Regions from separate parts of the Bradyrhizobium sp. 482_C4_N1_8 genome, predicted to be linked through region 2. Evidence: predicted binding sites of a transcription regulator. Region 2 holds the regulator's gene; each other region holds the start of a gene.
What was found. The regulator PhoB, encoded in region 2, activates phosphate uptake and scavenging genes when phosphate is short. The targets are predictions, from matches to a motif close to TGTCATNNANCTGTCAT.
Positions count from the first base shown of each region.

Region 1: the regulator PhoB is predicted to act here: its motif matches at 2,615-2,631, upstream of ugpB (sn-glycerol-3-phosphate ABC transporter substrate-binding protein UgpB).
Region 3: the regulator PhoB is predicted to act here: its motif matches at 2,242-2,258, upstream of AB7Z56_RS25725 (DUF47 domain-containing protein).
Region 4: the regulator PhoB is predicted to act here: its motif matches at 2,529-2,545, upstream of AB7Z56_RS22475 (DUF2278 family protein).

Region 1 covers NZ_CP197231.1:124,585-129,551, forward strand. Annotated here, with positions in the region: gene AB7Z56_RS00545 (MarR family winged helix-turn-helix transcriptional regulator) at 47-505, opposite strand; gene AB7Z56_RS00550 (organic hydroperoxide resistance protein) at 660-1,085, shown strand; gene AB7Z56_RS00555 (CaiB/BaiF CoA transferase family protein) at 1,262-2,464, shown strand; gene ugpB (sn-glycerol-3-phosphate ABC transporter substrate-binding protein UgpB) at 2,685-4,001, shown strand; gene ugpA (sn-glycerol-3-phosphate ABC transporter permease UgpA) at 4,049-4,930, shown strand; gene ugpE (sn-glycerol-3-phosphate ABC transporter permease UgpE) at 4,930-4,967, shown strand, end outside.
Region 2 covers NZ_CP197231.1:8,673,361-8,678,327, reverse strand. Annotated here, with positions in the region: gene pstC (phosphate ABC transporter permease subunit PstC) at 1-26, shown strand, start outside; gene pstA (phosphate ABC transporter permease PstA) at 28-873, shown strand; gene pstB (phosphate ABC transporter ATP-binding protein PstB) at 870-1,691, shown strand; gene phoU (phosphate signaling complex protein PhoU) at 1,703-2,419, shown strand; gene phoB (phosphate regulon transcriptional regulator PhoB) at 2,435-3,142, shown strand; gene AB7Z56_RS41160 (GcrA family cell cycle regulator) at 3,378-3,890, opposite strand; gene AB7Z56_RS41155 (aspartate aminotransferase family protein) at 4,347-4,967, shown strand, end outside.
Region 3 covers NZ_CP197231.1:5,312,632-5,317,598, forward strand. Annotated here, with positions in the region: gene AB7Z56_RS25710 (peptide chain release factor 3) at 1-66, opposite strand, end outside; gene sugE (quaternary ammonium compound efflux SMR transporter SugE) at 225-539, shown strand; gene AB7Z56_RS25720 (inorganic phosphate transporter) at 532-1,539, opposite strand; gene AB7Z56_RS25725 (DUF47 domain-containing protein) at 1,555-2,199, opposite strand; gene AB7Z56_RS25730 (branched-chain amino acid ABC transporter permease) at 2,356-3,324, opposite strand; gene AB7Z56_RS25735 (branched-chain amino acid ABC transporter permease) at 3,326-4,189, opposite strand; gene AB7Z56_RS25740 (ABC transporter substrate-binding protein) at 4,262-4,967, opposite strand, start outside.
Region 4 covers NZ_CP197231.1:4,701,580-4,706,546, forward strand. Annotated here, with positions in the region: gene nthB (nitrile hydratase subunit beta) at 1-180, shown strand, start outside; gene AB7Z56_RS22460 (nitrile hydratase accessory protein) at 180-557, shown strand; gene queC (7-cyano-7-deazaguanine synthase QueC) at 707-1,420, opposite strand; gene mazG (nucleoside triphosphate pyrophosphohydrolase) at 1,558-2,412, shown strand; gene AB7Z56_RS22475 (DUF2278 family protein) at 2,606-3,628, shown strand; gene hflX (GTPase HflX) at 3,707-4,967, opposite strand, start outside.

The DNA of each region.
Region 1 (4,967 bases), 8.5 Mb from region 2:
GAGAAACTCGCGGCGAGGTACGAGAGGATTGAGCTCGCCGCCCCCCCTACTCCCCGATCACCGCATTCAACCGATCCCGCAGCGCCACGATCTCGTCCTTCATCGCGACCAGTTCCGAGACCGAGCAATCCGACGCCGCCAGGATCGATTGCGGCACGGCGCGCGCTTTTTCCTTCAAGGCATGGCCCTGCGGGGTCAGCGCGATCAGCACCTGACGTTCGTCCTCGCGCGAGCGCGTGCGCCTGACGAGGTGGGCGGCCTCGAGGCGCTTGAGCAGCGGCGTCAGCGTGCCCGAATCCAGGAACAGCTTTTCGCCGATGTCCTTGACCGGCACGTCGTCGCGCTCCCACAGCACAAGCATCACCAGATATTGCGGGTAGGTCAGGCCGAGCCGGTCCAGCAGCGGCTTGTAGACCCGGTTGAAGGCATGCGCGGCCGAATAGACCGCGAAGCAGATCTGATTGTCGAGGCGCTGCGGGTCCAGCGCCGATAATTTCCGGGGCATCGAGAATCTCACGCGGTTTCCTCCATTCTGGGACCGGGCGGCCGTACATTCAATTGCGAACAATTAAATGTGAGGCATGCAAATTTCAATTGCGCGCAATCTAATTGTTTGCGATGTAGGTTCCACCCCAACCCGAAGACCTAAGGAGACGAAAATGTCAGTAAACGTCCTGTATAAGACCAGCGCCAAAGCCACCGGCGGCCGTGACGGCCATGCGGCGACCCTCGACGGCGCGCTCGACGTCAAGCTCACCACGCCGAAGGAACTCGGCGGCGGAGGCGGCGCCGGCAACAATCCCGAGCAGCTGTTTGCGGCCGGCTATGCCGCCTGCTTCATCGGCGCGATGAAGTTCGTGGCCTCGCAGGGCGGCCCGAAGGTTCCGGCTGACGCCTCGGTCACCTCCACCGTCGGCATCGGCCCGCGCGCGGCCGGCGGCTTCGGTCTCGACATCGATCTGGCCGTCTCGCTGCCGGGCCTTGCCCGCGCGGAAGCCGAGGCGCTGGTCGAGAAGGCCCACCAGGTGTGCCCCTACTCCAATGCCACGCGCGGCAATGTCGACGTTCGCCTGACGGTCGTCTGATCAAACGGCGGATTGGCTGGCCCGAGATCCCCCTCGGGCCGGCCGCTTCCGCTTGATTTGCCACGTTGCGGGATAGCGCAGCGGCGGCGCATGCGGCCCTACGCAGCAAGCCATTGCTGGCGCAAAAAAACCTCGCTAGGCCTGTGATCAATGATCGACACAGGGGAAGCGAAGGCATGACTGAAGCCGTTTTGGGCGCAATGAGCGGACTGCGCGTCATCGATCTCACGCGCGTGCTTGGCGGTCCCTACTGCACCCAGATCCTCGCCGACCACGGCGCCGACGTGATCAAGGTCGAGCCGCCCGCCGGCGACGAGGTGCGCGACTGGGGCCCTCCTTTCCACGAGGAAGACGCGGCCTATTTCATCGGCATCAACCGCAACAAGCGCTCGATCGGCCTCGACCTCGCCTCCGAAGGCGGCCGCCTCGTGCTGCTCAAGATGCTCGAGACCGCCGACGTCCTGATCGAGAATTTCAAGCCGGGCACGCTGGAGAAATGGGGCATCGGCAACGATGTGCTCAGCAAGAAATTCCCGCGCCTGGTGCATTGCCGGATCTGCGGCTTCGGCGCCGACGGTCCGCGCGGCGGCAATCCCGGCTATGACGCCATCATCCAGGCCATGACCGGCATGATCGCGGCGACCGGCTCGCCGGAGAGCGGACCGATGCGGATCGGCGTGCCGCTGGTCGACATCACCACCGGCCTCTATGCGGCGATCGGCATCCTGATGGCGCTGTCGGAACGGCAGCGCTCGGGCCAGGGCCAGTTCCTGGAGACGACGCTGTACGAGACCGGCCTCGCCATCATGCATCCGCACACCGCGAATTATTTCATGCACGGCAAGCCGCCGTCGCTCACCGGCAACGAGCATCCCAACCTCGTGCCCTACGCGATCTTCCCGACCAGGACCGACAACATCTTCATCGGCGTCGGCAATGACGGCACCTTCCGCAAGCTCGCCAAGGAGATCGGCAAGCCCGAGCTCGGCACCGATCCGCGCTTTGCCCGCAACAAGGACCGCATCGCCAATCGCGAGGCGCTGCGGGCCGAGCTTGCCGCCGTGTTCAGCCAGCACGAGGCCGAGCCGCTGTGCAATCGTCTGCTCGCCGCCGGCCTGCCCGCAGGTCCCGTGCAGAAGATCGACCAGGCCTTGACCAACCCGCACACGATCGCCCGCGGCGATGTCATCGAGAAGGACTGGTACAAGGGCGTGGCCTCGCCGATCCGGCTCGATCGCAGCAAGCCGAGCCTGCGCCGCCTGCCGCCGAAATTCAGCCAGCACTCCCAGGAGGTGCTGGGCGAGTTCGGCTACTCCAAATCGGAGATCGACGCGATGGTCGAAAAGGGCACCGTCTGCGGCCCCGAGCGCAAGCGCTAAACGCCCTCGCCGCCTCACCCGAGCAAATGCCGCACTGCGGCGCGGGCACGCATGTGCGCCGCGAACGGAGGAGGCTGCGCGCTCGGCATTCGCCTATTTGACGGCTTCCCATTTGGCCGCGCTTGCTGCTTTCGTTTCTCCCGCTTACACAGTCATGTGAACGTCATATGGCGCTGCTAGCGCAAGCGCTTCTTTTTGACGGCCCAAGGGAGGTTTCTTGATGGCTCTTCGACACTTTGGCGCGGCTGCCGCGCTTGCAGTCACCGTTGGTTTTGGCGCTTCGCCGGCGTGGGCAGTGACCGAAATCCAGTGGTGGCACGCGATGACCGGCGCCAACAACGACGTCATCGTCAAGCTCGCCACCGACTTCAACGCCTCTCAGACCGACTACAAGGTGATCCCGACCTACAAGGGCAACTATCCCGATACGATGAACGCCGGCATCGCGGCGTTCCGCGCCGGCAACGCCCCGCACATCATGCAGGTGTTCGAAGTCGGCACCGCGACCATGATGGCCGCGACCGGCGCCGTAAAACCCGTCTACAAGCTGATGGCCGAGGCCGGCGAGAAGTTCGACCCCAAGATCTACCTGCCCGCCATCACCGGCTACTATTCGACCTCGAAGGGCGAGATGCTGTCCTTCCCGTTCAACTCGTCGTCGACCGTCATGTGGGTCAACCTCGACGAGCTCAAGAAGGCGAACGTCGAGATCCCCAAGACCTGGCCCGAAACGTTCGAGGCCGCCAAGAAGCTGAAGGCTGCGGGTCATGACACCTGCGGCTTCTCCGGCTCCTGGGTCACCTGGGTCAATCTCGAGCAGCTCTCCGCCTGGCACAACGTGCCGCTCGCCAGCAAGGCCAACGGCCTCGACGGCTTCGACACCGTGCTGGAGTTCAACGGCCCGCTCCAGGTCAAGCATCTCGAAACCCTGGTCGAGCTGCAGAAGACCAAGACCTACGACTATGCCGGCCGCACCAACACCGGCGAAGGCCGCTTCACCTCCGGCGAATGCCCGATCTACCTGACCTCGTCGGCGTTCTTCGGCAACGTCAAGGCGCAGGCCAAGTTCAACTTCACCGCCGTGCCGATGCCATACTATCCGGACGTCAAGGGCGCGCCGCAGAACTCGATCATCGGCGGCGCTTCGCTCTGGGTGATGGGCGGCAAGTCGGCCGACGAATACAAGGGTGTCGCGAAGTTCCTGACCTTCCTCTCGGACACCGACCGCCAAGTCTACATCCACAAGGCCTCGGGCTATCTGCCGATCACCAAGGCGGCCTACGCCAAGGCGAAGGAAGAAGGCTTCTACAAGGATCAGCCCTATCTCGAGACCCCGCTGATCGAGCTGACCAACAAGGAGCCGACCGACAATTCGCGCGGTCTGCGCCTCGGCAACATGGTTCAGCTCCGTGACGTCTGGTCGGAAGAGATCGAGCAGGCGCTGGCCGGCAAGAAGACCGCCAAGCAGGCGCTGGATGCTGCCGTCGAGCGCGGCAACACGATGCTGCGCCAGTTCGAAAAGACTGCCGTCAAGTGAGGCGATGAGCGGCAGGCCGCAAGCCGGCCTGCCGCTCACCTGACATCATGCAAAAGCAAGCCATTTTCCAAGCAAAACTATTGCCCTACGCGCTGGTTGCGCCGCAGCTCGCGATCGTCCTGATTTTTTTCTACTGGCCGGCCGCGCAGGCGGTGATCCAATCCTTCCTGCTCCAGGACGCCTTCGGTCTGTCGACAAGCTTCGTCTGGTTCGAGAATTATCAGGACCTGTTCAAGGACCCGGCCTATTTCGAGGCGGTTGTCCGTACGTTCGTCTTTTCGTTCGCCATCGCCGTCTCGTCGCTGTCCTTCGCGCTCTTGCTCGCCGTGATGGCGGACAAGCCGCTGCGCGGCTCAATGCTCTACCGCACGCTGCTGATCTGGCCCTATGCGGTGGCGCCGCCCGTCGTCGGCGTGCTCTGGATCTTCATGCTGCATCCTTCGCTCGGCGTGCTGTCGCGCTATCTGCGCAACCTGGGCGTCGACTGGAATCCGCTGCTTGACGGCAACCAGGCGGCTGGGCTGATCATCCTCGCCGCGGCGTGGAAGCAGATCTCCTATAATTTCCTGTTCTTCCTCGCCGGCCTGCAAGCCATCCCCCGAAGCGTGTTCGAGGCCGCCGCGATCGACGGCGCCCGTCCGATGCGGCGGTTCTGGACAGTGACCTTCCCGCTGCTGTCGCCCACGATCTTCTTCCTGCTGGTCGTCAACATCGTTTACGCCTTCTTCGACACCTTCGGCATCATCGACACCATGACCCGCGGCGGTCCCGGCACATCGACGGTCACGCTGGTCTACAAGGTCTATTCTGACGGCCTGCTCGGCGGCAATCTCGGCAGCTCGGCGGCGCAGTCGGTGATCCTGATGGTCATGGTCATCGTGCTGACGGGAATCCAGTTCCGCTTCGTCGAACGCAAGGTGACCTACTGATGGTCGAAGAAGAGGGCTTTCGGCGCTACGTCGCCCA
Region 2 (4,967 bases):
GTCTTGAAAAGAAGGCGGGGAAGTAACATGAACCCGATCTACGCACGCCGCCGCCGCATGGACATCGTCATCCGTGTGCTCTGCCTGGCTGCCGCTGCCTTCGGCGTCACATGGCTCGCGCTGATCCTGATGACGCTGCTCTACAACGGCATTGCCGGCCTGAACCTGGAGCTCTTCGTTGCGGACACGCCGCCTCCGGGCTCGACCGAGGGCGGCCTGCGCAACGCCATCGTGGGTTCGATCATCATGACCGTGCTCGGCGTCGGCATCGGCGCGCCGCTCGGTCTGTTCGCCGGCACCTATCTCGCCGAGTACGGCCGCAACGACCGCCTGACCTCGGTGATCCGCTTCATCAACGACATCCTGCTCTCGGCGCCCTCGATCATCATCGGCCTGTTCATCTATGGTGCGGTGGTGGTGCCGATGCGCGGCTTCTCGGCGATTGCCGGCTGCCTCGCGCTTGCGGTGATCGTCATCCCGGTGGTGCTGCGCACGACCGAGGACATGCTGCTGCTGGTGCCGAACGCACTGCGTGAGGCGGCCTCGGCGCTCGGCCTGCCGCGCTCGCTGGTGATCAAGCGCATCGCCTATCGCGCGGCGCGCTCGGGCCTCATCACCGGCGTGATGCTGGCCACCGCCCGCGTCGCCGGCGAGACCGCGCCGCTGCTCTTCACCGCGCTGTCGAACCAGTTCTTCAGCCTGGGTCTGAACAAGACGATGGCGAACCTGCCGGTCACCATCAATAATTTCGTGCAGAGCCCCTACGCCTACTGGAAGCAGCTCGCCTGGAGCGGCGCGCTGCTCATCACCCTGACCGTTCTTGCCCTGAATATTGGCGCGCGCATTCTGAGCGCCGAGAGGACCGCAAAATGAGTGATCTTTCCGTATCGATGAGCGCGGCCGGTGGTTTGCCCCAGGCGCCGGTGCTGCCCGAAGCTCCGGCCAAGGTGACGGTGCGCAACCTCAATTTCTATTACGGCGAGCACCACGCGCTGAAGAACATCAATCTGGCGCTCGGCACCAACCGCGTCACGGCGTTCATCGGCCCGTCGGGCTGCGGCAAGTCGACCCTGCTGCGCATCTTCAATCGGATGTACGACCTCTATCCGGGCCAGCGCGTCACCGGTCAGCTCATGCTCGACCAGACCAACGTCCTCGACCCCAAGCTGGACCTCAATTTGCTGCGCGCCCGCGTCGGCATGGTGTTCCAGAAGCCGACGCCGTTCCCGATGACGATCTACGAGAACATCGCCTTCGGCATCCGCCTTTACGAGAAGATCTCGAAGTCCGAGATGGACGACCGCGTCGAGAAGGCGCTGCGCGGTGGCGCGCTGTGGAACGAGGTCAAGGACAAGCTCAACGCCTCCGGCCTGTCGCTCTCCGGCGGCCAGCAGCAGCGCCTCTGCATCGCCCGCACGGTCGCGGTGCGGCCCGAGGTGATCTTGTTCGACGAGCCCTGCTCGGCGCTCGACCCGATCTCGACCGCCAAGGTCGAGGAGCTGATCCAGGAGCTGTCCGAGAACTACACGATCGCGATCGTCACCCACAACATGCAGCAGGCGGCGCGCGTCTCCGACAAGACCGCCTTCATGTATCTCGGCGAGCTGATCGAGTTCGACGACACCAGCAAGATCTTCACGTCGCCGACCGACCGGCGCACGCAGGATTACATCACCGGCCGGTTCGGCTGAGGAGACGGAACATGGGTTCTGAACATACCGCAAAGGCCTTCGACACCGACCTCCAGGAGCTCACGCGCCTGGTCGCCGAGATGGGCGGCATCGCCGAGCGCATGATCGTCGATTCCGTCGACGCGCTTATCCGCCGCGACGTCGCGCTCGGCCAGCGCGTCGTGACCATCGACGCCGAGCTCGACGCGCTCCAGAAGAAGATCGAGGAGCGCGCCGTTCTCACCATCGCGCGCCGCCAGCCGATGGCGGTGGATCTGCGCGAGATCGTCGGCGCCATGCGCGTCGCGACCGATCTCGAGCGGATCGGCGACCTCGCCAAGAACATGGGCAAGCGCGTCGCGGCGCTGGAGACGGATTTCCATCCGCTCAAGCTGTTCCGCGGTCTGGAGCACATGACCGACCTCGTGCAGCAACAAGTCAAGTCGGTGCTGGATGCCTATGCCGCGCACGATCTGCCGGCGGCGATGGCGGTGTGGAAGGGCGACGAGGAAGTCGACGCCATCTGCACCTCGCTGTTCCGCGAGCTCCTCACCTACATGATGGAGGATCCGCGCAACATCTCGTTCTGCATCCATCTGATGTTCTGCGCCAAGAACATCGAGCGCATCGGTGACCACGCCACCAACATCGCCGAGACCGTGTTCTACATGATCGAGGGCCAGGCGATCACCGACAAGCGGCCGAAGGGCGACATGACGACCTTCGCCACGACGGTCCCGAACACTTAAGGAGCGACGAACACCATGGGCGCACGCATTATGGTGGTTGAGGACGAGGAAGCTCTCACCGAGCTTCTCCGCTACAACCTCGAAGGCGACGGCTATGACGTCGAGACGGTGATGCGCGGCGACGACGCCGACACCCGCCTCAAGGAGCACATCCCCGATTTGATCGTGCTCGACTGGATGCTGCCGGGCCTCTCCGGCATCGAGCTGTGCCGGCGGCTGCGCACCCGGCCCGAGACCAAGCAGCTCCCGATCATCATGCTCACCGCGCGCGGCGAGGAGAGCGAGCGGGTGCGGGGCCTTGCGACCGGCGCCGACGACTACATCGTCAAGCCGTTCTCGGTGCCGGAGCTGCTGGCACGCGTGAAGGGCCTGCTCAGGCGCGCCAGCCCCGAGCGGCTCGCCACCGTGCTCGCCTATGGCGACATCGAGCTCGACCGCGACAAGCGCCGCGTGGCGCGCTCGGGCCGGCCGATCGATCTCGGTCCGACCGAATATCGCCTGCTGGAGTTCTTCCTGGAGCATCCCGGCCGCGTGTTCTCGCGCGAGCAGCTGCTCGACAGCGTCTGGGGCCGTGACATCTACATCGACGAGCGCACCGTCGACGTCCATATCGGCCGCCTGCGCAAGCTGCTCAATCTCGGCCGCGAGCAGGACCCGATCCGCACCGTCCGCGGCGCGGGCTACGCACTGGACGATCGCTTTGCGAAGGCGGAGCAGGCGTAGCTCGGTGAGCTGCGGCCACACTCTCGGTGTCGTCCCGGACAAGCGCAAGCGCGGGTCCGGGACACCCACAGCGAGCGGTTATTTTGTGAAAAGGTAACTCCGAGTCCCCGTAGCCACATCTTGCGGTGGTTAAGGGTCCCGGATCTGCGCGCGCTCGAGGCGCGCTTGTCCGGGACGACATCGGATTTGTTGAGCCGCCATCGTGTGACGGCTCCTTTCTGAGCTCAGAACGACTTCAGCGCGGACCCGGCTTCGCCGGCGCGCGCCGGCGATCGGCCGCGGGCTGATACGCCACGCGCGAGTGCTGGGCGCAGTAGGGCAGGCCGGAGAGCGCCTTGCCGCCGCAGAAGAAGAAATCCGGGCTCGAGGGATCGCCGACCGGCCAGTGGCAGGTGGCCTCGTTCAGCTCCAGCAGCGACAGCCGCTGGCTCATCGGCACGACGTTGTCGTAGGTGACCGGTTCGGCCTCGACCTCGACTTCGAAGGCCTGCGCCAGCGCGGTGTTGCCGCGCGCGATCGGGCGTGTCACCCGCATCATGTGCTGGGCGGGGCGCGCCTTGCGCGGCCGCGGCGCTGCCGATGAAGGGCTCTTGGCGCGGCCCGACAGGCCGAGCCGGTGCACTTTGCCGATTACGGCATTGCGGGTCACATTGCCGAGTTCAGCGGCGATCTGGCTGGCCGAAAGTCCGGCCTCCCAGAGCTTTTTCAGCTGCTCGACGCGATCATCCGACCAGGTCAAAACGGTCATTGCACCCTTTCCTTCGCCGGCGCCTGCCATCCTGGCGGCCGCACGGCGAATGCCTAAGCTTCGAAAAACCCGTGCCGCCAGAATCCCTTAAGGCTCGCCGGGCGCACCAGATGCGCCCGAACGCTTACGCCGGTACATGAGGACTTAGAGGATCAGAACTGCTGCACGAGATGTCGTATCTGACAAGCCAAACGCTACAATATGGCGTGACTCACGCGCAAGAGTCCGCCGACTCGCTTCCACATGTTCCGTGGCGGAAATACGCAAAATCGCCACCGCAAGACTACGGATTCTGCGTTTCGCGAGGCTTTCCGGGCGGCATTGACACCGGTTTCACCAGGCATAAGATAGTCAGGCGTGCCGCCCTTAAAAGGCGGCACGTTTCGTTTTCCGGGCCGGTCAATGGTGCGTTGCGCAATGCACGCTCACACCGTCCGCAACATTCAAGTGATCGTCATGACTAACAGCGCAGCGCCGCATTTGCTCCCCGTTTTCGCCAGGTCCGACCTCGGTTTCGAGCGCGGTGAAGGCTGCTGGCTGATTGCGACCAATGGCGATCGCTATCTCGATTTCACCTCGGGTGTGGCGGTGAATGCGCTCGGCCATGCTCATCCTGCGTTGGTCAAGGCGTTGCAAGAGCAGGCCACCAAACTCTGGCACATGTCGAACCTGTTCCAGAGCCCGGACGGCGAGAAGCTCGCCGCGCGTCTGTGCAACGAAAGCTTCGCGGACTTCGTGTTCTTCTGCAATTCCGGCGCCGAAGCGCTGGAAGGTGTGATCAAGCTGGTCCGCCATCATCACTTCTCCAAGGGTCATCCGGAACGTTACCGCATCATCACCTTCGAAGGCGCCTTCCACGGCCGCACGCTGGCAACGCTCGCCGCGACCGGTTCGGCAAAATATCTCGAAGGGTTTGGCCCGCCGATGGACGGCTTCGACCAGGTCCCGCATGGCGATATCGAAGCCGTCAAGAAGGCGATCGGTCCGCAGACCGCCGGCATCCTGATCGAGCCGATCCAGGGCGAGGGCGGCGTGCGTTCGGCAACGCCCGCCTTCCTGAAGGCGTTGCGCCAGCTC
Region 3 (4,967 bases), 3.4 Mb from region 2:
CCGCGCCACCTCGGTGGCAAGCGGGGAACGGGCCGGCGAGTCGGCTGATATGGCGATGTCGGACATGGCGGGAGCGTTTGGCAGGGAAAATGGGCCTGATCAAGCCTCATGTGGTGATTGCGGAGCCCTACGGCCAGCCCCATATCCGCTCCCGGGGAGGACGGCCTCCCCCCTCATCAGCATATCCGCCGCGGGGACGACCCTGCCTTGAATGGAGGGTCGTCATGGCCTGGAGCATCCTGTTCGTCGCCGGTCTTCTCGAGATTACCTGGGCGATCGGCCTGAAATACACCGAGGGTTTTACCAAGCTTGTTCCGTCCGTCATCACGCTCGCGGCGATGGCCGGCAGCGTCATCCTGCTCGGTTTAGCCCTCAAATCGCTGCCCGTCGGAACCGCCTATGCGGTCTGGACCGGCATCGGCGCGGTCGGTACCGCCACGCTTGGCATCATTCTGTTCGGCGAGCCGGCCACGGCGTTCCGCCTCGCCAGCATTGGGCTGATCGTCGCCGGCATCGCAGGGCTGAAATTCGTCACCTGACGAGAATCTGGACCGCCCACCAGGTCAGCGCCGCGACAATGGCCGAGGCCGGGATCGTGATCACCCAGGCATAGACGATCGAGCTCGCGACGTTCCAGCGCACCGCCGAGACGCGGCGGGCCGCGCCGACGCCGACGATCGCGCCGGTAATGGTGTGGGTGGTCGAGACGGGAACGCCGAGGAAGGTCGCCATGAACAGCGTCGCGGCGCCGCCGGTCTCGGCGCAAAAGCCCTGCATCGGCGTCAGCTTGGTGATGCGCAGGCCCATGGTGCGGACGATACGCCAGCCGCCCATCAGCGTGCCCAGCGCCATCGCGGCCTGGCAGGACAGCACCACCCAGAACGGCACCGAGAATTCACCGCCGAGATGCCCCTGCGAATAGAGCAGCACGGCGATGATGCCCATGGTCTTTTGGGCGTCATTACCGCCATGGCCGAGCGAATAGAGCGAGGCGGAGGCGAATTGCAGGATGCGGAAGGCGCGATCAACCGCGAACGGCGTCGAGCGCACCGAGAGCCAGGACACGATCGCGACCAGCATCATCGCGAGCAGGAAACCGACCAGCGGCGACAGCACGATCGCCAGCACCGCCTTGGACAGTCCGCTCCACACCGCAGCCGAGATCCCCGCCTTGGCCATGCCGCCGCCGACGAGACCGCCGATCAGCGCATGCGACGACGAGGATGGGATGCCGAGCCCCCAGGTCACGAGGTTCCAGACGATCGCGCCGACGAGCGCCGCGAAGATCACCTGGGCGTCGACGACCGCGGGATCGATGATGCCGGTGCCGATGGTCTGGGCAACATGCAGCCCGAACACCATGAAGGCGATGAAATTGAAGAACGCGGCCCAGAGCACCGCGAATTGCGGCCGCAGCACGCGGGTCGAAACGATGGTCGCGATCGAATTGGCGGCGTCGTGCAGGCCGTTCAGGAAGTCGAACAGCAGCGCGACGGCGATCAAGCCGACGAGGACAGGAAGTCCGAGCGCAGCATCCACGGCGCGACCCCTGCCCTAAACTTGCTCGATGACGATGCTGTTGATCTCGTTCGCGACGTCGTCGAAACGGTCGGCCACCTTTTCGAGATGGTCGTAGATCTCGACGCCGACGATGAAATCCATCGCGCTACCATCACGGTGCTTGAGAAACAGCTCCTTCAGCCCGATGTCGTGGAGATCGTCGACCCGACCCTCGAGCTTGCCTAGCTCTTCCGTGATCGCGGTCAGCATCGCGACGTTCGGGCCGATCGACTGCATCAGCGGCAACGCGCGCCCCACGAGATTGGCGCATTCGATCAGCAGTCCGCCAATCTCCCGCATCGGCGGCTCGAAGGTGCGCACCTCGAACAGCATCACGGCCTTGGCCGTCTGCTGCATCTGGTCGATGGCATCGTCCATCGAGGTGATCAGGTTCTTGATGTCGCCGCGGTCGAAGGGGGTGATGAAGGTGCGGCGCACCGCCGTCAGCACCTCACGGGTGATGTTGTCGGCGTCGTTCTCGAACTGGTTGACGCGCTGACAGTAGACCGGCGTCTCCTCTCCCCCGTTGAGCATGCCCTGGAGCGCGATCGAGCCCTGGATCACCGTCTGTGCATGGCGGTCGAACAGGTCGAAGAACCGTTCTTCCTTGGGCAGGAAAGCGCGAAACCATCGCATCATGGGGATAGGCTACCGGTTGGAAATGGCCCGGCCCGAATAGGCCGTCACAAAACTGTCATAGACCATTTCCGCTCCGCGCGCGTGTCATCTCACGCCCGCGGAGCAGGATCATCCACCGGATTCGCGCACCAATGAAATTGGTGCGATATCAAAGGTTTATAGCGAGCGCCGGAAGTAATGAGCGATTTCGCCGATGACGCCGCGGCGGAAGGTGAGCACGCAGACCACGAAGATCGAGCCCTGGATCACCGTCACCCATTGGCCAAAACCCGCCAGATATTGCTGCATGGCGATGATCGCGAAGGCACCAACCACGGGGCCGAAGATGGTGCCGAGACCGCCAACCAGCGTCATCAGCACGACCTCGCCCGACATCGTCCAGTGCACGTCGGTGAGCGAGGCATTCTGCGCCACGAACACCTTCAGCGATCCGGCAAAGCCGGCCAGCGTGCCGGACAGGACGAAAGCCAGGAATTTATATTGGTCGGTCCGGTAGCCGAGCGAGATCGCGCGCGGCTCGTTCTCGCGGATCGACTTCAGCACTTCACCGAACGGCGAGTTGATGATGCGGTAGATCAGCAGGAAGCCGGCGAGGAAGCCGGCCAACACGACGTAATAAAGCACCGTCGGCTTGGAGAGATCGAGCAAGCCGAACATCCGCCCCTGCGGAATGCCCTGAATGCCGTCCTCACCATGGGTGAACGGCGCCTGGAGGTAGATGAAGTACAGGAGCTGCGACAGCGCCAGCGTGATCATCGAGAAATAGATGCCCTGGCGGCGGATCGAGATATAGCCGGTGATGAGCGACAGCCCGAACGCCGCGGCGATTCCAACGAGGATGCCGAGCTCCGGCGGCAACGCCCACACTTTCAGCGCGTGCGCGCTGCAATAGCCGGCGGTGCCCATGAACATTGCGTGGCCGAACGACAACAGGCCGCCATAGCCGATCAGCAGGTTGAAGGCGCAGGCAAGCAGCGCAAAGCACAGCGCCTGCATCACGAAGAACGGATAGACGCCCGTGAAGGGCACCGACGCCAGCAGCAGCGCCATCACCACGAACACGACCATCTCGTCACGCATCGCGCGCGGGGTTACCGGCAGCGTGTCGTCCGTCAAGGCTGTCATATCAGGCCGCCCTTCCCGTCAGTCCCGTTGGCTTCACCAAGAGCACCAGCACCATCAGCACGAACACGACGGTGTTGGAGGCCTCGGGGTAGAAATACTTGGTCAGGCCCTCGATCACACCGAGCGCAAAGCCGGTGATGATGGAGCCCATGATTGATCCCATGCCGCCGATCACGACCACCGCGAACACGACGATGATGAGGTCGGCGCCCATCAACGGCCGCACCTGGTTGATCGGCGCCGAGAGCACACCGGCGAGCGCGGCAAGGCCGACGCCGAGACCGTAGGTCAGCGTAATCATGCGCGGCACGTTGATGCCGAAAGCGCGCACCAGCGTCGGATTTTCAGTGGCAGCGCGCAGGTTAGCACCGAGCCGCGTCTTCTCGATCAGGAACCAGGTGGCGATACACACCACCAGCGAGAAGATGACGACCCAGCCGCGATAGATCGGCAGGAACATGAAGCCGAGATTCATGCCGCCCTTGAGCTGGTCCGGAATCGCATAAGGCAGACCGGAGGAGCCGAAATAGTTCTGGAACACGCCCTGCACGATCAGCGCGATCCCGAAGGTCAGGAGCAGGCCGTAGAGGTGGTCGAGCCCCGTCAGCCATTGCAGCATGGTCCGTTCCAGGATCATGCCGAAGATGCCGACGATAACAGGCGCGATCAGCAGCGCCCACCAGTAGTTGATGCCGCCGAGGCTCAGCAGGAAATAGGCAACGAACGCGCCCATCATGTAGAGCGCGCCGTGGGCGAAATTGATGATGTTGAGCATGCCGAAGATCACGGCAAGCCCGAGACTGAGCAGCGCGTAGAACGAGCCGTTGATCAATCCCACCAGTAGCTGAGCGTAAAGAGCCTGCATCGATCCCGCACCCGGTCCCTTCGGCGTTGCCTGAAAATCGCCCGCAGGCCTGATGGCCTGCGGGCGGTTATCTTACTTCTTCAAGAGCGCGCACTTGCTCTCGGACAGCGGCGTGAAAGCCTGGTCGCCCGGCACGGTGCCGACCAGCTTGTAGAAGTCCCACGGCCCCTTGGACTCCGAGGGCTTCTTCACCTCGAACAGGTAGGCGCTGTGGATGGTGCGGCCGTTCGGCTGGATCTCGCCCTTGCCGAACAGGTCGTCCTCCGTCGGCAACGACTTCATCTTCTCGACGACCTTGACGCCGTCATGGGGATTGCCGCCGAGCGCTTCCAGCGTCTTGAGATAGTGACGCACGCCCGCATAGACGCCGGCCTGCACCATGGTGGGCGGCGCGTTGTTCTTCATCTTCTCGGAGAAGCGCTTGGAGAACGCCCGGGTCTGGTCGTTCATGTCCCAGTAGAAGGTCTCGGTGAAGTTGAGGCCCTGCGCGGTCTCGAGACCGATCGCCTTGACGTCGGTGAGGAACAGCAGCAACGCCGCGAGCTTCTGGCCACCCTTGACGATGCCGAACTCGGCCGCCTGCTTGATCGAGTTGGTGGTGTCGCCGCCGGCATTGGCAAGGCCGATGATCTTGGCCTTGGAAGCCTGTGCCTGCAGCAGGAACGAGGAGAAGTCCGGCGTGTTGAGCGGATGCTTGACGCCGCCGACCACCTTGCCGCCGTTGGCGGTGACCACGGCCGTGGTGTCGCGCTCGAGCGCCGCACCGAAGGCGTAGTCC
Region 4 (4,967 bases), 4.0 Mb from region 2:
GTCGTCGAGCTGAACCACGGCTGCCACGTATTTCCGGATTCGGCGGCGATGGAGCTCGGCGAAAATCCGCAATGGCTTTACACGGTCGTATTCGAGGGCCGCGACCTCTGGGGCGCGGACGGTGATCCGACCTTGAAGGTGTCGATCGACGCCTTCGAACCCTATCTGGACCCGGCGTGATGAGCAGCCCGGCTGCGGCCGCTGCGACGGCGGCCATTCCGAGCATTCCGCGCGATGACGACGGCCCGGTGTTCCGCGCACCCTGGGAAGCGCATGCGTTTGCGATGGCGCTGACGCTGCACGAGCGCGGCGTGTTCACCTGGCCGGAATGGGCCGCAGCCTTGGCCTCCGAGATCAAGCGCGCCCAAGCCGCCGGCGACCCTGACACGGGCGAGACCTATTACCTGCACTGGCTCGCCACGCTGGAAGGTTTGGTTGCAAGCAAGGGCGTCGCATCGGCGGAGACGCTGCACCGCTACCGCGACGCCTGGGACCACGCCGCGGATCGTACGCCGCACGGTAAGCCGATCGAGCTGCGGCCGGAGGATTTTCGGTAGGTCGGTAAGAGGCACGCTCGTGCCAAGCCCTCCGCTGTCATTCCCCGCGAAAGCGGGGAATCCAGTAGGCCGCGGCCTCTCGACTCAAGCACGGTCTCTGGGATACTGGATCACCCGCTTTCGCGGGTGATGACACCGAATATGTGGCCTCAGCGGCCCGCCGCAAACTCCCGCCATCCCTTCGCCCGCAAACTGCACGCCGGGCACTCGCCGCACCCGAAACCCCACTCATGCTGCGCGCCGCGTTCGCCGAGATAGCAGGTGTGCGAGTGCTCGCGGATGAGATCGACCAGTCCTGCGCCACCGAGGTCGTGAGCGAGCTTCCACGTCGCCGCCTTGTCGATCCACATCAGCGGCGTATGCAGCTCGAATTGCCTGGCCATGCCGAGCGAGAGCGCGGCCTGCATGGCGCGGATGGTGTCGTCGCGGCAATCGGGGTAGCCGGAATAATCGGTCTCGCACATGCCGCCGACGATGTGGGTGATGCCGCGCCGGTAGGCGAGCGCCGCGGCAAACGTCAGGAACACCAGGTTGCGGCCGGGCACGAACGTATTCGGCAGGCCGTCGGCGCCCATCGCGATGGCGACGTCGCGCGTCAGCGCCGTCTCGGACACAGCCGCCAGCGTCGGAATCGACAGCGTGTGGCTCTCGCCGAGCCTTGCGGCCCAATCGGCACGCAGCCCCTTGATGCCGTCGAACAGCCGGTCGCGGCAGGCGAGTTCGATGGCATGGCGCTGGCCATACTCGAAACCCAGTGTCTCCACGCGTGCAAAGCGGCTGAGCGCCCAGGCGAGGCAGGTGGTGGAATCCTGGCCGCCGGAAAAGAGCACCAGGGCGGTTTGTGATGAAAATGCGTCACTCATGGCCCGCGCTTTAGCACTGCGGGCGCGGCTCGCCAATCTGCCGCCAATCGGTGGAAATCGGCCTGTTCCGCAGCGCCGCGCTGGGAACGGCGGGCCGCTTTTGGCATAAGGCTTTGGAGCCAGGAGACTGCCCCGCAATGACCCCTTCCCGCGACATTTCCCGTCTGATCGAGATCATGGCGGCGCTGCGCACGCCGGTGACCGGCTGCCCCTGGGACCTCGAGCAGAATTTCGCGACGATCGCGCCCTACACGATCGAGGAGGCCTATGAGGTGGTCGAGGCCATCAGCCGCGGCGATCTCGACGATCTGCGCGAGGAGCTCGGTGACCTCCTGCTCCAGGTCGTGTTTCACGCCCAGATGGCTTCAGAACAGAATGCCTTTACCTTCGGCGACGTCGTGGAGGCCATCACCCGCAAGATGATCCGGCGCCACCCTCATGTCTTCGCCGACAAGGACGGCAACCTCGCCTCCTCCCACGTCAAGGAGGTCTGGGACCGCATCAAGGCCGAGGAGAAAGCCGAACGTGCGGCTCGCCGGCCGCCGGAGGAAACGCCGACGCACAAGTCGTTACTCTCGGGCGTCAAGGCCGGTCAGCCCGCGCTGACGCGCGCGATGGAGCTCCAGCGCAAGGCCTCCACCGTCGGCTTCGACTGGAACGACCCGCGCGCGGTGCTGGCGAAAATCCGCGAAGAAGCCGACGAGATCGAGGCGGCGCTCGACCGCAACGACAGCGAGGGGCTGGCGGAGGAAACCGGCGATCTGATGTTCGCACTCGTCAATCTCGCCCGCCACGTCGACGCCGATCCGGAAGCCGCGCTACGCGCGACGAATGCAAAGTTCGAGCGGCGCTTCGCCTTCATCGAGCGCGCGCTTGAGGCGCAAGGGCGGACGCTCGAGCAGGCGTCGCTGGCGGAGATGGACGCGCTGTGGAACGCGGCGAAGAGTGAGGGGAAACCGGTATCAGAGACTCGCTCGCAGGCCCGCCGCTAGCGTTGTGGCCTGCTCCATCGGTGTACCCGCAAGGATCGAAGCGGTCGCGAAGGAGATATAGGTCAGCATCTTTTCCCGAATGCCGCGAGGCGGTCATGGCGGATCGCAGTCAAGCCATGAAACCGTCACGACAAGCAGTCTAGAGTTGAGCAACGGAGCCCGCGCAGCCGAAATCCCACCTCAGGTGAGTGCGATGCCATTAAAGCACTATTCGGTCCTCAAAGGACGCCCGATCGCGATGCGTTTCGGCACCGGCCAGTCGCCGCACTATCAAGTCCATGTCGTGGCCGACAACGCGGATTTCCGCATCGCCGTCAATGTGCAGTCAGCCGACGGAAGCGAAGTCGAGTTCCTGGTGCGATCGCACTTTGTCCATCCGATCACCGATCATCTCGCGGCGCTGCCGGAGGGCCTGCACCCGCAGCCGCCGAAGCCGGCCAGCATCGCGCTGGACTTCATTCGCGGCAATCTGATGCAGCCCCAGGAGATGATCCCGCTGCCGCTGTCCGTGCCCGGACCCGACAATGACCTCAACGAGAAGCTCGACCAGTTCGTCCAGCGCGCGCTCTCAAACGAAAGCGCGATGATCTACGCATTCGGTGAGACATGGGGGCCGGAAACCAAAGCGGACAATTATTTCGGCTTCCGGCCGGGTCGCGGCATTCACGACATCCATATGAATCAGGGAAATCCAATCGGGCGATTCTCGGGCGACAACGGGCCATGGCAAGACGGCGGGCTGGTGTTCGAATTCCCGGATCAGAAGCTATGGACGGCGGTCTTCCTCAAATTTCAGACGCAGGCCTGGCACACCGACGACAAGACCGGTGACCCCATCGATCTCGGCGCGCCGACACAGCCGCCAGATCCGACCGCTCCTCCGACCGGGCAAATGCCTGACGGACTCGTGCGCATCATCGCAGCACTCGTCAATGCCTTGAAAACGCCTGAGCGGGAAGTCGTCACGCTGCTCAATACGGCCGATCGCGACATCGATCTCACCGGCTGGATGCTGGCCGACAAGCAGAAGAACAAGATGGCCCTGTCAGGGAAGATCGCGGCCGGGGGCACGCTCGCAATCGTCGTGCAGAAGCCGATGGAGTTGTCGAACCAGGGCGGCATCATTTCGCTGCTGGACGAGCGCGGGATCAAGATCCACGGCGTCGCCTATACCAAGGCGCAGGCGAAGAATCCGGGCCTGACCATTCCATTCTAGCGTTACGCGTCTCAACCCAGAAACGCGGATATGGTCGATATCGCACGCAGGCCGGTCGGGCGCACCGCGCCCTTCGGATCACGCCACGCGCGGCACGGCATCGAACCGGTTCACCACGATATCCCGCTTGGTCTCGTCGACCCGCACCGTCATGTCGAAGCGGCCGTCGTGCAGCTCTTTCGCCAGCACCTCGGAATTCCTGTGCAGCCAGCTGATCCCGGCACCGTCGGCGGCGTCGATGGAGAGATCGAGCGTGGTGCGCTTTGCGGCGAGCCGTTCCTCGATCGCGGCGAGCAGCGCGTCGATCCCCTCGCCTGACACGGCCGACACCAGCATCGCCGGGTGATCCTCCGGCCGGCGCGCGGCGATGTTCAAGAGCTCTTCGCGCTTGTCAGGCTCGTAACGGTCGATCTTGTTCCAGACCTCGATGATGCGGCCGGAATCGTCGGGGTTGATGCCGAGCTGGCGCAGCACCGCGTCGACGTCACTCTGCTGGGCCTCGGCATCCTCGTGCGAGATGTCGCGCACATGCAGGATGACGTCGGCCTCCAGCACCTCTTCCAGCGTAGCGCGGAAGGCCGCGACGAGCTGGGTCGGCAGGTTGGAGATGAAGCCGACGGTGTCGGACAGCATTGCCTTGCCGCCATGCGGCAAAGTGAGCGCGCGCAGGGTCGGATCGAGTGTTGCAAACAACATGTCGGCGGCCTGGACGTCTGCGCGCGTCAGGCGGTTGAACAGCGTCGACTTGCCGGCATTGGTGTAGCCGACCAGCGCGACGACGCGATACGGCACACGCTGACGGCCGGCGCGATGCAGCCGCCGCGTCGCCTGCACCTTCTTCAGCTCGCCCTCGAGTTTCGAGATGCGCTCCTGGATCAGGCGGCGATCGGCTTCGATCTGCGTCTCGCCGGGACCGCCCATGAAGCCGAAGCCGCCACGCTGGCGTTCCAGATGGGTCCAGGAGCGAACGAGGCGCGAGCGCTGGTAGTTGAGATGCGCAAGCTCGACCTGGAGCGAGCCTTCCTTGGTCTTGGCGCGGCGGCCGAAGATTTCCAGGATGAGCCCGGTGCGGTCGAGCACCTTGGCGTGCAATTCCTTCTCGAGATTGCGCTGCTGGATCGGCGCCAGCGCGCAATCCATCACGACGAGCTCGACGTCGAGGCTCTTGGCCAGCGCGGCGATCTCCTCGACCTTGCCCTTGCCGATATAGGTCGCGGGGCGGATCTGGCTGATCGGCGCGATGATGGCGTCGGCAATGACGAGGTCGATCGCCCGCGCGAGGCCGGCGGCCTCATCAAGCCGGGCCTCCGCGTCACGCTGAACATGGCTTTCCGATTGC